Armatimonas rosea: one gene and its partner. Each later gene encodes a partner of the first gene's protein in a complex. Links are inferred from orthologs where the notes say so. Each region holds a gene or a part of one and is shown on either strand. Other genes may lie near its edges.

Region 1 (7,814 bases):
CGGCACCGAGACCACGCCACCGTCTTTGAGGGTCAGCATCCCGCCCGCCTCTCTCTCCGATGCCTCCCGCGCCGCGAGCCAGGCCGGGTCGGTGCGGAAGGTGTCCCACGATGCTTTTCGGGCGGCTTCATTGGGGTAGGCCATGAGATAGACCAGGGTGTTGTCCGCGCCTTTTTGATCCGGGTCGAGCTCCCAGTAGGCGATATTGGTCATCTTGTGCTTCTCAAAGAGCTTGAGCGTGTGCTGCCGAAAGCGGTTCTGGAGCCGCGCCAGATTCCCCGGCGAGGCAAAGTAGGTCCGGAGCTCAAAGGCCCGTGGCTGGCGTGCGGACTTGGCAGGGAGCTTGGGCGAGAAATCCAGCGTGTGCAGAAACTGCGACTCCACCTTAACAGCGAGCCGGCCGTCTTTTTCGGACTCTTTGTAGACCGCCTGCCACTCGGGGTCGGCACCGAAGGCCTTGAAGGCGGCATCCCGAAACTCCCGGCTGGGGAACGAGAGGATGTAATAGAGCTTGCGCTCCGGGTTCTCCAGCGGCATCCAGTAGCCTACATTGGTCATGCCATGTTTCTTAAAGAGCCCCAGCGTGTGGTTGCGGAAGCGGGCATTGAGGGCATCGAGCTTGCCCTCCCCCGCCGTGTAGATGCGAAGCTCGTAGCAGCGCTTGTCGTTCATGAGGCAATTCTAGCACAAACTCGGAGACGGGGATTGGAAATCCCCGTCTCCGAGTTTGGGGAGCGTCCCGAGGACGCGCAGAGGCCGAGCATTTCCCGCGTCCTCGGGACGCTCTTTTCGGGAGGCGGGGATTTCCAATCCCCGCCAATATGCCACGCTTCATGACTTCTTCACGACTAAGATTTACCCTGAGGCCACTATGGAATCAAAAGACTTGCTCACCCCTCGGCGGCGACGCGTCCTCTCTCTGCTCTTTACCCTGCAAGCCTTTGCTCTCGTTGCCACGGGCGGCTGTGGCGGGGGCGGTGGGACGGCGGCGACGCCCACTCCTGCCCCCACGGCCGCTCCAACCGCGACACCGAGCCCCACCCCGACACCGGGAGCCACCGCGACACCCACGCCCACACCGGACCCGGGCGGCACGCCCACCCCCACGCCGACGCCAACCCCGACTCCCACCCCAAGTCCGACACCGACGCCGACGCCAACTCCCACCCCAACACCGACGCCGACCCCAACGCCCACGCCGACTCCTACTCCCACCCCCACGCCAGACCCGTTTGCGGGGACCAAAGAGTACACGACGATCGACGTGACGAACCTCTTTAACTACGCCAACCCCACCTACCCGGTGCACTACGATGCCACTGTGCAGGGGCAGAACAACACGCCCGCCAACAACCAGCTCACCGACCGGGGCGCGACTCTGGGACGCGTCCTCTTCTTCGATCCCCGCCTGAGCCGCAACAACACGGTCGCCTGTGCCACCTGCCACAGCCAAAACCAAGGCTTCACCGACAACAAGACACTCAGCACGGGCTTCGAGGGCGGCCAGACAGGGGCGCACGCCATGCGGATCGCCAATGCACGCTTCTACACCGGGATGCAGATGTTCTGGGACAAGCGCGCCGCCAGCCTGGAGGCCCAGGCCACCCAGCCGATCCAGAACTCGGTCGAGATGGGCTTCGATACCGCCAACGGAGGAATGTCCGCGCTCATCACCAAGATGAACACCCTCCCCTACTACCCCGAGCTCTTCAAGTGGGTCTTTGGCGATAGCACTATCACGGAGGACCGTATCCAGCGCGCCATCGCCCAGTACGAGCGCAGCATGGTCTCGGTGAATAGCCGCTTCGACACGGAGTTCGCCAAGGTCTTCAACCCGGGGCAACCCAATGCCAATATCGGGGCGCGCTTCACGGGCTACACCGACCAAGAGGAGCGCGGCAAGCAGGTCTATCTCCTCGCACCCAACCAGGGTGGGGCGGGCTGTGCGGGCTGCCACACGATCCCGACCTTCTCGCTTACCGCCAACTCGCGCAGCAATGGCCTCGATGCCGGCGAGACCCGCATCTTTAAGTCGCCGTCGCTGAAGAACATCGCGGTCACCGGCCCCTACATGCACGATGGGCGCTTCACCACTCTCGGGCAGGTGGTGGACCACTATATCGGGGGGGTAAAAGACGGTCCCGCGCTCGACAACCGGCTCAAGGGGCCGGGGGGCGTCCCACAGCGCCTGAATATCTCCGGGGAGGACAGGGATGCGCTGATCGCGTTCCTGCGCACGCTGACCGACAACTCCATCCTCAGCGATCCCAAGTTCTCCAATCCGTTCAAGAAGTAGCACGCTCTCTAACCACCCACTCTATCGCGGCCCACCCGGGCCGCGATTTTTTTTCTTGCGCCTTGTGCGAGACGGGGGTAGAATTATTTCGTCATTTCGCGAAATAAAACATCATGACAGACGAACAGCTTACCACCGCCTTTAAAGCCCTCGGGGACCCGACCCGCTTGGCGATCTTTCAGTGCCTGCGCGACTGCTGCCCAACCGCCGCCATAGAGGAAGATGGCGGGATTCGTCCCACGGTCGGCCCCACAGTCGGTGAGGTCTGCTGCAAGATCACCGGTGCGGAGAAGATCACCTCCACGGTCTCGGCCCATCTTAAGGAGCTACGGCTCGCGGGGCTTATCACGATGGAGAAGCGTGGCAAGTTTGTTGTCTGTGCCCTCAATCCCTCAACCGTCGCGGCGCTTGCCGCATTTCTAGGAGAAAAACCCCATGGCTGCTGCTAAGACCCATGTCTCGCTCAATGTGAGCGATGTGATACGATCGGTCGCTTTCTACGAGGCGTTTTTTGGTGTCCCTGCCCATAAAATCCGCCCCGGCTACGCCAACTTTGACCTGGAGACCCCAGCACTCAAGCTGGCTCTCAACCAGAGCGCACTCCCTGCTACAGGCGGTGCCCTCAACCACCTGGGTGTGGTCCTAGACTCGGTGGAGGCGGTGCAGGCCGCCCGAGAGCGCCTGACCGCTGCCGGGCTCGTCTCCCTGGATGAGGGGGACACTGTCTGCTGCCATGCCCGCCAAGAAAAGGTCTGGGCACAGGACCCCGATGGCAATTCCTGGGAGATCTACACGATCCTGGACGACATGATGGACGGCGCTTTTGAGGCACCTCCTCAGGCAGGGGCGGAGCCCGCAGGGTGCTGTACTCCCCAGGCACGTGGGCTGAGCCTGACGATGGCAAAGACGGGGTGTGGCTGCTCATGAAGACCGTGCTCTTTGTCTGTGTCCACAACGCCGGACGCTCCCAGATGGCGGAGGCCTTTGTCAATCACTACGCCAAGGAGCGTGGCCTCGCGGTGGTGGGTGAGTCGGCGGGAACGGTGGCGGGGACCCAGATCAACCCGGTTGCTGTCGAGGTCATGGCGGAGCTCGGTATCTCCATGGCCGCTCAGAGCCCCAAGCAGCTCACCCAAGAGCTCGCAGATCGGGCGGACAAGAAGATCACGATGGGCTGTGGAGTGGACGCGGATGCCTGTCCCGCACGCATCTTCTTCACCGAGGACTGGGGCCTAGACGATCCCAAGGGCCAGCCGATCGAGAAGGTGCGCGAGATTCGGGACCAGATAAAGGCCCGTGTTGAGACCCTCCTGGCAGAGCTTGCATGAAACAGAAGTTTCTCGCGGAGCTGCTCGGCACGTTTGGGATTGTCTTTGCGCCTGTCGCGCTCTCGGCATCGGGGAAGCTCCACGGCGGCGACAGCTCGCTGGCGGCGGCAGCCTGGGTCTCGGGGCTGGCGGTGCTGGCGATGATCACCGCCTTTGGGCATATCAGCGCGGCGCACTTCAACCCCGCGGTCACTCTGGGCTTTGCGGTCTCGGGCAAGTTCCCGTGGAAGCAGGTCCCCGGCTATGTCGTGGCGCAAGTACTTGGAGCGACTCTGGCGGCGGGCCTGACCGCGCTGATCTTTGGTGCCGGTGCCCATGGGACCCATGTTCCCGCAGTCGGGGCTTCGGTGCTCTCTTGTCTCGTGCTGGAGGCGACTCTTGCCTGCTTGCTCATGCTCCTGATTCTGGCGGTCGCCACCGACCCACGGGCCTCCACTCCCGTTGCAGGGGTAGCGATTGGCCTGTGCGTGGTCTTTTTGGTCTGGATCGGGGGGCCACTCACGGGGGGCTCGATGAACCCGGCCCGCTCGCTTGGGCCTGCACTGGTCTCGGGAGGAGCAGCGCTGACACACGGGTGGATCTATCTGCTGGGGCCCTGTCTTGGCACCACTGTCGCGGCACGCCTCTACGCTGTCTTCCGCTAGGGCCGCACCGCCCAGACCTCGGGGGAGCGCACACCGGGCCGGGCCTCCCCCCCAGCGATCACCCAGCGGTCCTCCCAGTGCACCACGGGGACCGTCACCCGCGCCACCCTGAGCTCCCCCACGCGTCGCCACTGATCGGTCGCGGGCTCGTAGCGCAGCAGGGTCTTGGAAAAACCCGGGTGCGTCTGCTGCGGCAAGCCCGCGCGCTGGCCATCGTCGCCGCCCAGCAGGTAGATTCCCATCGCCGATGTCGGGGCGGGGGTCGGTGCCGCCACCGCGGGGGCGGGTAGGTCGGCCAGCCGCCGCCAGCCCGTTTTGGGGGCGTACTGGTAGGCATCGCGCAGGTAGCGCCGCAGCACCGTGCCATCGTCCTTGGCAAAGAGCTCCGCCCCGCCAAAGACCCAGAGGCTCCCCTCGTGCGCCGCCGCGGTGGCTAGAATCCGCCCGGGGCCGGGCAAGGGCGGCAGCTCGCTCCAGCCCGCCGCGCTCCGAGAGAGAGTCAGGCAGAAAGCCCGGTTGCTGGCGCTCGTGCTCCCCGGAGCCTCCTGCCCCCCCACCACAAAGAGCTGGTCGTCCACCCGCGTGCCGCAGGCGTTCGCCAGCGGGATCGGCAGGGGAGGCAGGGTATGGATCGCTAGCTTGCCGTCGCGCCACTCCAGCGCAAACGTGTCGGGATAGTGCCGGGTCGAGTCGCTCCCCCCCACACAGAGCAGGCTGTCCTCAAACGACACACTCACCCCATAGCCGCGCGGACCGGGGAGCCTGCCTAGCGTGCGCCAGGTGCCGCCGGGGCGCTCCAGCCCAAAGACGGAGTCGGTCCAGACCTTGGTGCCTCCCTCCCAGGGCCGCTTCTCCGGGAAGTTCGCGCCGCCCGCGACCAGCAGCGCCCCGTGGCTTGTCCCCGCAAACGAGCCCGCAAAGCCCTCACGGTCGGGGAGGTTGGGGAGTTTTTGCCAGTTCATACGCGCTCTAGCTCCGGGGTGAGCTCCGGGCGGGGCCGGATCAGCAGCACCAGCAGGACATTGACCGCCACCGCGCACGCCGTCAAACTAAGAATCCCCGCGAAGCTCGCCCCCGAGTCGCGGAGCCGCCCCACCCCGATATCGGCAAAGCCCCCCAGGCTGACGCTCACAAAGTTCATCACGCCATAGCCGGTCGCGCGGAGATCGGGGCGGACGAGCTGGGAGAGGATGGGCATGTTGTTGCCATCGAAGAGCCCAAAGCCCAGCCCAAAGAGCGCCAGAAACCCGATTGCCACCCCAATGCTGGGCGAGTAGCCAAGGCCAAAGAGAGCGGGAATAATTAGCCCCATCCCGATCGCGCTCACGGTGGTGCGCCCGCGGACACTCTTTCGCACCCAGCGGTCGGCCCAGAGCCCACCTAAAAACAGCCCCACAAAGCCCGCCAGGTTCACGTAGAGCCCCGCCGAGACCCCCGCCCGCCCCTGGCTCAGCTCGAACTGGGACTTGAGCATCGCGGGCATCCAGTCTTTCATCATCCAGCCCGGCCAGGCGATCAGCGCAAAGTAGAGCGTCAGGAGTAGAAACGACGGGTTACGGAGTAGCTGCTTGAGCGCCCCGAGCGGGGAGTTTCTGGGAGCGCTCTCTCCCGTGCGCGGCGGGTCCTTGAGCAAAAGCCAAAGCGGGAGCGCGTAGACAATCCCCACGGCTCCCGCCGTGTGAAACGCCCAGCGCCAGCCTAGTCCGGGCGCATCGGCGACATAGCCGGCAAAGCCCCCAAGAATGACGCCCAGATAGATCGCGGCCATGTGGATGCCGGTCGCGCGGGACTTGGTGGCCCCCGTGTGGTAGTCCATGAGGAGGGCGAGCGCGGCGGGGATGTAGAAAGCCTCGCTCACTCCCATCAGGGTGCGTGCCCAGAGGAGCTCCGAGTAGCTGGTCGCCTGCCCGGTCCACCAGGTGATCGCGGACCAGACCGCAAGGCTCCCCACAATGATCCCCCGGCGGCTGAAGCGGTCCGCCAGGTAGCCCCCGACCGGGCTCAGGCAGGCATAGACCCACTTGAACTGCGCCAGCATGATCCCCCAGCGGGTGTCGCTGCCAATGTCGCGCAGCTCGCCCATCACCGAGAACTTCATCGCCGAGAGCATCTGGCGGTCGAGGTAGTTGAGGAGCGCGACAGGCGCAAGCAGAAACACCACCCACCAGAGCAGGTGCGGCTTGCGCCCGTCGGGCATGCCCTATGCCTCCAGCTGCGGGAGCGCGCCCACGAGCTCCTGCCAAGCGGCGATCAGGCGGTCTTCGTAGGTATCGCTCTCCGCGGGCTGAGCCTTGCCATTGGCCTCCATCCAGGCGATGGTCCGCGCCGCGCCCGCCGCCCAGGAGATGCTCTGGCCGGGGTAGCCGCCGATTGCCTTGATCTTGTCGGTGGTGAAGATACTGGGCCAGGCGAAGATCTCGCGCAGGCCACCGGTCCAGTCCGGCTTGGCGAGCTTGGCGAGCACCGTGGTGGGAATGTAGACGGGATTAAATGTCCCCCCGACCACCTCCGCGACAATCTCATGGTAGCGGTTCCAGGTGACATTCTCCTCGCCGGTGATATTGAAGCACTCCCCAATGGCGGCCGACTTGCCCATCACGGAGATAAAGCCCTCCGCGACATCATCGACATGGCAGCTCGCCCAGACATTGGTGCCATCGCCGGGGACAATCACGGGGAGGCCCTTGCGCAGGCGGTCCGGGAAGGTGCCAAAGGAGCCCCAGCCGCCCACGGGCCGGATGAGCATCCCGCCCTCGCCGTAGCTGTGCGATGGCCGCAGGACCGTGGCAGGGAAGTCGGGCTCGCTCAGGAAGAGCTGCTCACAGGCCGCCTTGTTCTTGCCGTAGCCCCCGATCGAGTGGTAGGGCTCGCTCTCGGGGGTCGGGATGGTCACCGGCGGCCCCGAGTACACGCAGACGGTCGAGCAGAAGAGAAAGTGCTCGCAGCGGCCCTTGAAGGCGCGGATGCTCGACGCGGCATCGTCGGGGCTGAAGCAGATCATGTCTACCACGACATCGAAGTGCTTGCCCTCAAAGAGCGCCTCAAACGCCGCGCGGTCGCTCCGGTCCCCGTTCAGAATCGTCAGGTTGGGGTGTGCCTCTAGCCGGTTCTCACTCCGCCCTCGGTTGAAGCACGTCACCTGCTCGCCACGCTGGAGCAGCTTACGCGCAATCGCTGTTGAGATGAGGCCCGTGCCTCCTAGAAATAGTACATGCATGCCCTAAGATTCGGGGGAGCATCCCCTTATCCCTCTTAGAGCGTCTTATCGGTTGGCCACTCTTCATTGCGGCGCGCCTGCACTTCATTCGTAATCAGTGCAACAACCATCAAAACTAAAGCGACCCATACTACGTTTAACATCGTCGTCCAGCTCCTTAACTCTCTGATATTTGGTAGGAGCGGATTTTAGAGCCATCTAGTAAAGTTGCCGTATTTCCTGTCGAATAACCCACAGAGGAATCGCGCCAAAGACACCAAACGCGCAGTCGATCAGCCGCCAGCCAAAGGGAATTCCCCGCAGTGGCCCGGCGATCAGCGCCAGCGGCA
Region 2 (6,344 bases), on another replicon or contig:
TTGCCTTCGTCAATAATGGCATCGCGCGTCTCGCTCATGCTGGCCTCGCAGCTGCTCATCGAGACCAGCCGGACGAACCGATCGCCGCGGTGGATTCCCATGGCCTGCGCGACCGGGCCGAGACCGTGGGTTGGGTAGAAGTTGCCATCGCTGGTCTTGTGCGGCTCACGGCGCCAGAGGCCCTCGCTGTGGTCGGAGAGGAGCAGGTGGCGCAGGTCATGGATGTAGGCCGCCTCGCCGTGGGTGAGAGTTCCAAGCTTGCCGGTATGGGCGAGGTGGATCATCATCAGCTCGTTGTAGCCGTAGCAGCAGTTCTCCAGCTGGACACAGTGCCGGCGGGTGCGCTCGCTGGTCTCCACCAGCTCCCAGCACTCGTCGAGGGTCACCGCCGCGGGCACCTCGACCGCGGCATGGACCCCGGCTTCCATCGCCGCGACCGCGTAGGGGACATGCTGGAGCCAAGGCGTAGCGATATAGGCCAAGTCGATGGCATCCGGGTCGAGCACTTGGCGCACATCCCCGCCCACGACCATCCGGGGTGCGGGGCGCTCCTTCTTGACCACCGCCGCGACCGCTTTCTGGGCCGATTCCTCGCTGACATCGAAGACCGAGACGATCTCCACGCCCTGCACCGCAAGGAGCTCACCCAGCATCCCCCGGCCACGGCCCCCACAGCCAATCAGCGCAACGCGCACGGTCTCACGCGGGGCAAACGCCACACCGCGCATGGTTTGAATCGAAGACATGGGGGGATTTTACCAGAGCCCCCCCCCTAACCCCCGCCCGGCGGGGGGACAAAATTGATTTTTCCTTATTGTTCCCCCGTTTCACGGGGGTTAGAGGGTAAGCTAGTTCGCATGAGTGATTTTGCCTTTCCCCAGCGTGTCGCAGGGCTGCGTGCGCGCTTTGAGCTAGAAGCTGATAAGTTCCGGCGCATCGATGCGTTTGTGGTCTCCAATATTGAAAACGTGCGGTACTTGACAGGCTTCTCGGGGTCGAGTGGGCTGGTGGTGGTGACAAAGACCGATGCGCGATTCTTCACGGATGGCCGCTATGCCCAGCAGGCGGAGCGCGAGGTTCCGGGCTTTGAGCAGGTGATCCTGCCGCCCAGTAGTGTCTTGCTGGTCGCGGCGGGGGAGTGGCTCCGAGATACTGCGCCCGTTTTCTGTATCGGGTTTGAGGCGGACCACATTCCCTACAGTGCGTTCCTGACCCTGGACAAGACCCTCGACCCCGATGACCGGGCGCAGCAAGCGCTCTTTCCGCGCTCCGGCGATGTGGAGGCGCTTCGGGCGATCAAGGATGAGAGCGAGATCGCCAAGATTCGGGCGGCCTGCAAGCTTGCTGATGCGTGTTTTGAGCACCTGTGCGGCTTCATCAAGCCTGGCATGACCGAGGCGCGGGTGGCGTGGGAGCTGGAGTCGTTCTTCCGGCTGAATGGGGCGCAGAAGCTGAGCTTTGACCCAATTGTGGGCAGCGGTCCCAACGCGGCACTGATCCACGGGCGGGCGTCGGAGCGGGTGATTGGCTCGTCGGGCGGGCCGGAGTTCGTGCTGATGGACTTTGGCTGCGTGCTGGATGGCTACTGCTCGGATATCACCCGCACGGTCGTCGTGGGGGGGGAGCCGACGGAAAAAATGCGCCATATCTACGACTCGGTTCTGGCGGCGCAGCTCGCGGCACTGGCGGCGATCAAGCCCGGTGTCGAGGGCAAGAGTGTGGACACGCTGGCGCGCGAGCAGCTCAAGGCGGCGGGCTACGGCGAGATGCCGCACGGGCTGGGGCACGGGCTCGGACGCGTGGTCCACGACCTGCCATTGCCGACATTCTCGCCCAAGGCCACCGTGACTCTCTCCGAGGGGATGGTCGCGACAGTCGAGCCAGGGGTCTACATCGAGGGCTTTGGGGGCGTCCGGATCGAGGACGACGTGCTGGTGACCGCAGCGGGCTGTGAGCGCCTCACGGTCTCGTCCAAGGAGCTCCGAGTTCTTGGGAACTAATTACAAAGCTCAGTTGTAACGTGATTGGAAGATTTTCTAAAGACTGTTTGGAGGAAAGTAAGATGAGTGCAGCAGCAGCGGTTTCGTCCGCCGATTTTGAGGCCACGGTTCTAAAGTCCGAGGTCCCCGTCCTGGTTGATTTCTGGGCACCTTGGTGTGGTCCCTGTCGCCGGATCGCCCCGGAGCTCGATGCCGTGGCCGAGCAGCTGGGCGAGAAGGTCAAGATCGTTAAGCTCAATGTCGATGAGGAGCCGGAGCTTGCGGGCCAGTACGGGATCCAGAGCATCCCCGCGCTGCTGATCTTCAAGGGCGGCAAGCAGGTCGATGGCATGGTGGGCCTTGCCCCCCGCCAGGTGATCGCCGAGAAGCTCTCCGCGCACATCTAAACACAGACAGTGCCGACAAAAAGCCCGAGCGGTTCGTCCGCTTGGGCTTTTTGCGTTAAAAATCCATGAATGCACGCACGGTCTGGCGGCGATATAACAGAGCGTGCGAATCTTGATGGTAGAAGACGAAGCCCCGATCGCTTCCGTGGTGAAGCGGGGGCTGGAGCGTGCGGGCTACCAGATCGAGCTGGCCGAGGATGGCCTGAGCGGCTGGGAGCTTGCCAAAGAGGGGGGCTACGCGCTGATCCTCCTCGACCTGATGCTGCCGGGGCTCGATGGCCTGGAGCTCTGCCGTCGCCTACGGGCTCGCCGAGACCGAACGCCGATTCTCATGCTCACCGCGCGGGATGCCGTCCCGGAGCGGGTCAAGGGGCTGGAGTCCGGTGCCGATGACTACCTGCCCAAGCCGTTTGCCTTTGAGGAGCTCCTCGCGCGGGTGCGGGCGCTCCTGCGGCGTGAGGGGGTCAATAAGAGTAGCGTGATCTCCATCCGTGATCTTGAGATCGACACCACGACCCGGCGGGTACTACGGGCTGGGGAGGAGCTCTCGCTGACCCCGCGGGAGTACAGCCTCCTAGAGGCGCTTGCCAAGAACGAGGGGCGCGCCTTGACCCGTGAGATCGTGCTGGAGCGCATCTGGGGCGATGAAGGCAGAACCGGCTCGAATACGGTGGATGTCTACATCACCATGCTCCGCCGTAAGATCGACTCCGATGCCGAGATAAAGCTGATCCATACCGTCCATGGGGTGGGCTATGTCCTCCGCCGACCGGTGGAAGGCGAGGGAGAATCGTCATGAGTGTTCGTGTCCGCCTCGCGGTCTTAAATGTGCTGGTTTTTGCGATTGTGTTGGGAGCGCTTGGCGTGATGCTACGGGTTCAGGTCGCACAAACCCTCCGGGAAGGTGTCGACTGGCAGCTAAAACGTCGGGCACAGCGTTATGTTCCCCGTGACGGTAAGTACAGTCTGGTTGCCTTTGAGCGCTGGCGTCCGGGCCTCGCCAAGCATATTGGGGAGCGACGTGATGGAGAGCTCTTTCGCTATCCCTTCTATGACAGCCGTGGCAAAAACTACCTTCAGCCGGAGCTAAGTGCCTTCGACCCCGTTGCACTGGCACAGGCTCAGGCAACCCAGAAACCGGTCTATAGCTCGATCCCGGGGAGCCGGTGTTTCACCGTCGCGCTCCTCACCGACGAGACCAATGAAGCCGTCTACTATCAAGTTGCGGAGTCCGTGGCACCCATGAACGAGGAGCTGAACCGCCTGACACGGACGCTACTCACCCTGATTCCTCTGGCACTGCTGTTGGCGGGAACCTGCGGCGTGTTCTTGACGGGGCGTGCGCTCGCACCCGTTCGTCAGATAACGGATGCCGCGGCACGCATCGGTGTGGAGGACCTGTCGGAGCGGATGCGAGTGCCGGGGCCAGGTAAGGATGAGTTCGCACGACTGGCCCAGACCTTCAATGGGATGCTGGAGCGGCTGGAGGCGGCCTTTGAGCGACAGAAGCGCTTTGTCGCCGATGCCTCGCACGAGCTCAAGACCCCTCTGACCGTGATCAAGGCCAACTCCAGCCTGGCGCTGGCCGATCCCGATCTCCCCTCCGACTACCGTGAGACCCTGGTCGAGATCGACCGGGCCGCGGACCGGACAAGCCGCTTGGTGCAGGACCTCTTGCTCCTTGCCCGAACGGACCATGCCCAGCTACCGCTGAAGGAAAATGAGATCAGTGCGGCGATGCTCTTCTCTGCGGCGATCTCGGAGGCGCACAAGCTCTACCCCGACGGGGCGACCTTGCGCCAGGAAGTGAGCCAGGAGTGCTTCTGGGGCGACTCGCACCTGCTGCACCGCCTTCTCCTGAACCTACTAGACAATGCCCTCCGCCATACGTCGAAAGAGGGCACGGTCACCCTGTCTGCTCAGCCGAGTGGCTTCACGGTCACGGATACCGGCGAGGGAATTCCCGCCGAGCATCTAGCCCACCTTGGGGAGCGTTTCTACCGGGTCGATAGTGCCCGCGCCCGCACCGGCGGCGGCACGGGCCTTGGGCTTGCGATCAGCCGCGCGATTGTCGAGGCACACGGCGGGACTCTGGAGATTCAGAGCGAGGTCGGTAAGGGAACCACGGTTCGGGTCACCCTAGCCCCGCACGAGTAGGCGCTCCCCCGAGAGCTCCGTGCTGTCGGCGAGGCGCAGGCGAATCTCTAGTCGCGCGGTGTCCGTGATCTCTTCGGTTGGCTCTCCGGTCTCGGGGTCGGAGATGGCGATTAGGAGTGGTGTCGCATCGGGGGCCGTGGACTCCAGCAAGCCCGCCAGCCAGTGGACGATCACGGCCGCCTTGTGTGTCTGGCTTTCGTAGGTCGCGGTCGAGAGCAGGTCTTGGGCGGTGTCTAAGAGGTAGGGGAGAAGCTTTTCAGGGGGCATGGTGTTCTACAGAAAGAATACCTTGCTTTCCTGAAAGTTCAAGAACAGCTCGTGTCCGATCAGCACGTCTTGCCCAAGCAGGGCAGTGACCGAGGGCTCGCCTTGCAGGATCTCATCCCCGAGGCTACAGAGCACTCCTTGACCGATGGGTTTGCCCGACGGTAAGCAGACAGGTTCTTTCTTGAAATAGTAGCCAGCTTGCGCGAGGTCTGTACCTGTAATGCGCTTGATCTCCCACTGACTACTACGTTTTTCTATAAGCTCTTTGCGGACAAGTGATTTTGCAAGCACCGTATAGACCGATCCTGTATCAAAGACGACATTTGTTAAGTGGGCATCTAATCCTGGAATCTGGAGAGAGACACGCATGAAACTATCCTTGGAGCTATCTAACTTAAAGGGGAGTTCCACAGTAGACTCAAGAACCGGATAAGGAGTCTCTTTGGGAAAGAAGGAAATCGTCTTTTTCTTCCAAGAGATAAAGACATTGAACAGATGAAGACACCCCAGTCCGAGAATTCCACCGAGGCGATTTTCTTCCATATGTGAGCTAATAGCACTTTGGGAAAGGATCAATGCCATTGGTATGTCGTACCTGATCGCATCCGCATCCCGCTGAGCGATCGGCTCCGCGAAGGTGAGCTTTAAAGGTTGTGAGAGCGTGCCGTGCTTGAGAGACGCTTTCTCAGGGGCGGCGGGCTCTATTCCAACACGCTTGGCGAGCTGGCTGGTGACCACAAGCGTATAAGGGCATCCTGTATCGACGATAAAATTTAAGGCAGGACTGTCATTAATCCTGAGCTTTACCAGAATATGCTTGGTCTTCTTGTCGAGAGTGAAGGGAATCGTGAAAAATGGTACGGGATCACGAGTGAACATGGGGGTGCCTCACGTATCAAGGTGTCTGATACTGTACCCGAATTCACTTGGGATTCTGGTAAACTGGGAGGCATGGCAACTGTTACGACGGCCTCTGGCCTGCAATACGAAGATATCGTCGTTGGTGAGGGCGCATCGCCCGTGACGGGACGTGGCGTCTCGGTGCACTACACCGGCACCCTGCTCGATGGCAGCAAGTTCGACTCCTCGCGCGATCGGGGACAGCCGTTTACCTTCACGATTGGGGTGGGACAGGTGATCAAGGGCTGGGACGAAGGCGTGGCGGGCATGAAGGTCGGGGGGCGGCGGACGCTGACCATCCCGAGCGACCTGGCCTACGGCTCCCGTGGCGCCGGTGGGGTGATTCCGCCCAACGCGACCCTGATTTTCGATGTTGAACTGCTCGCGGTAAAATAGGCCTACATGCGACGACCCGTTTTTCTGGCTGCCCTTCTCTCGGCAGTGCCTTTTGTTGTTCTGAGTGGCTGTGGCGGCGGGGATAGCACCTCCGCCACGGTCGCGACCACCGCGCTCAAGCTGGATATTGGCTGGACGGCCCGTAGCCGCGGCGTGAGTGCACCGTCTTCGGCGCTCTCTGCGGTTGTCTCGCTGCGCCAGGGTGCGTTTGCGGCGATCAACCGCAACGACGATCCCG

What was found. The genes of interacting proteins can lie anywhere in the genome.
Region 2: the proteins of HNQ39_RS05600 (region 1) and trxA are in contact, whole or in part, in an NMR structure (PDB 2IPA), measured with the Bacillus subtilis proteins. The link is inferred for Armatimonas rosea from one-to-one orthologs.

The regions. Positions count from the first base shown.
Region 1 is NZ_JACHGW010000001.1:1,206,273-1,214,086, reverse strand. Bases 1,946-4,921 are described here. They hold HNQ39_RS05600 (arsenate reductase ArsC), read left to right. Parts: upstream 1,946-3,219; coding sequence 3,220-3,624; downstream 3,625-4,921. Other genes in these bases: HNQ39_RS05590 (galactose oxidase), read right to left, coding at 4,265-4,921; HNQ39_RS05595 (MIP/aquaporin family protein), read left to right, coding at 3,621-4,268; HNQ39_RS05605 (ArsI/CadI family heavy metal resistance metalloenzyme), read left to right, coding at 2,732-3,223; HNQ39_RS05610 (ArsR/SmtB family transcription factor), read left to right, coding at 2,410-2,745; HNQ39_RS05615 (cytochrome-c peroxidase), read left to right, coding at 1,946-2,296. In the rest of the region: HNQ39_RS05620 (NIPSNAP family protein), read right to left, coding at 1-672; more of HNQ39_RS05615, read left to right, coding at 872-1,945; more of HNQ39_RS05590, read right to left, coding at 4,922-5,230; HNQ39_RS05585 (MFS transporter), read right to left, coding at 5,227-6,465; HNQ39_RS05580 (NAD-dependent epimerase/dehydratase family protein), read right to left, coding at 6,469-7,485; HNQ39_RS05575 (hypothetical protein), read right to left, coding at 7,684-7,814. UniProt on the Bacillus subtilis protein: Catalyzes the reduction of arsenate [As(V)] to arsenite [As(III)]. In vitro, can dephosphorylate para-nitrophenyl phosphate (pNPP).
Region 2 is NZ_JACHGW010000004.1:341,846-348,189, reverse strand. The notes cover bases 827-3,724. They hold trxA (thioredoxin), read left to right. Parts: upstream 827-2,062; coding sequence 2,063-2,386; downstream 2,387-3,724. Other genes in these bases: HNQ39_RS21090 (sensor histidine kinase), read left to right, coding at 3,182-3,724; HNQ39_RS21095 (response regulator transcription factor), read left to right, coding at 2,490-3,185; HNQ39_RS21105 (M24 family metallopeptidase), read left to right, coding at 858-2,000. Outside these bases: HNQ39_RS21110 (Gfo/Idh/MocA family protein), read right to left, coding at 1-746; more of HNQ39_RS21090, read left to right, coding at 3,725-4,543; HNQ39_RS21085 (hypothetical protein), read right to left, coding at 4,526-4,810; HNQ39_RS21080 (aspartyl protease family protein), read right to left, coding at 4,817-5,689. UniProt on the Bacillus subtilis protein: Participates in various redox reactions through the reversible oxidation of its active center dithiol to a disulfide and catalyzes dithiol-disulfide exchange reactions.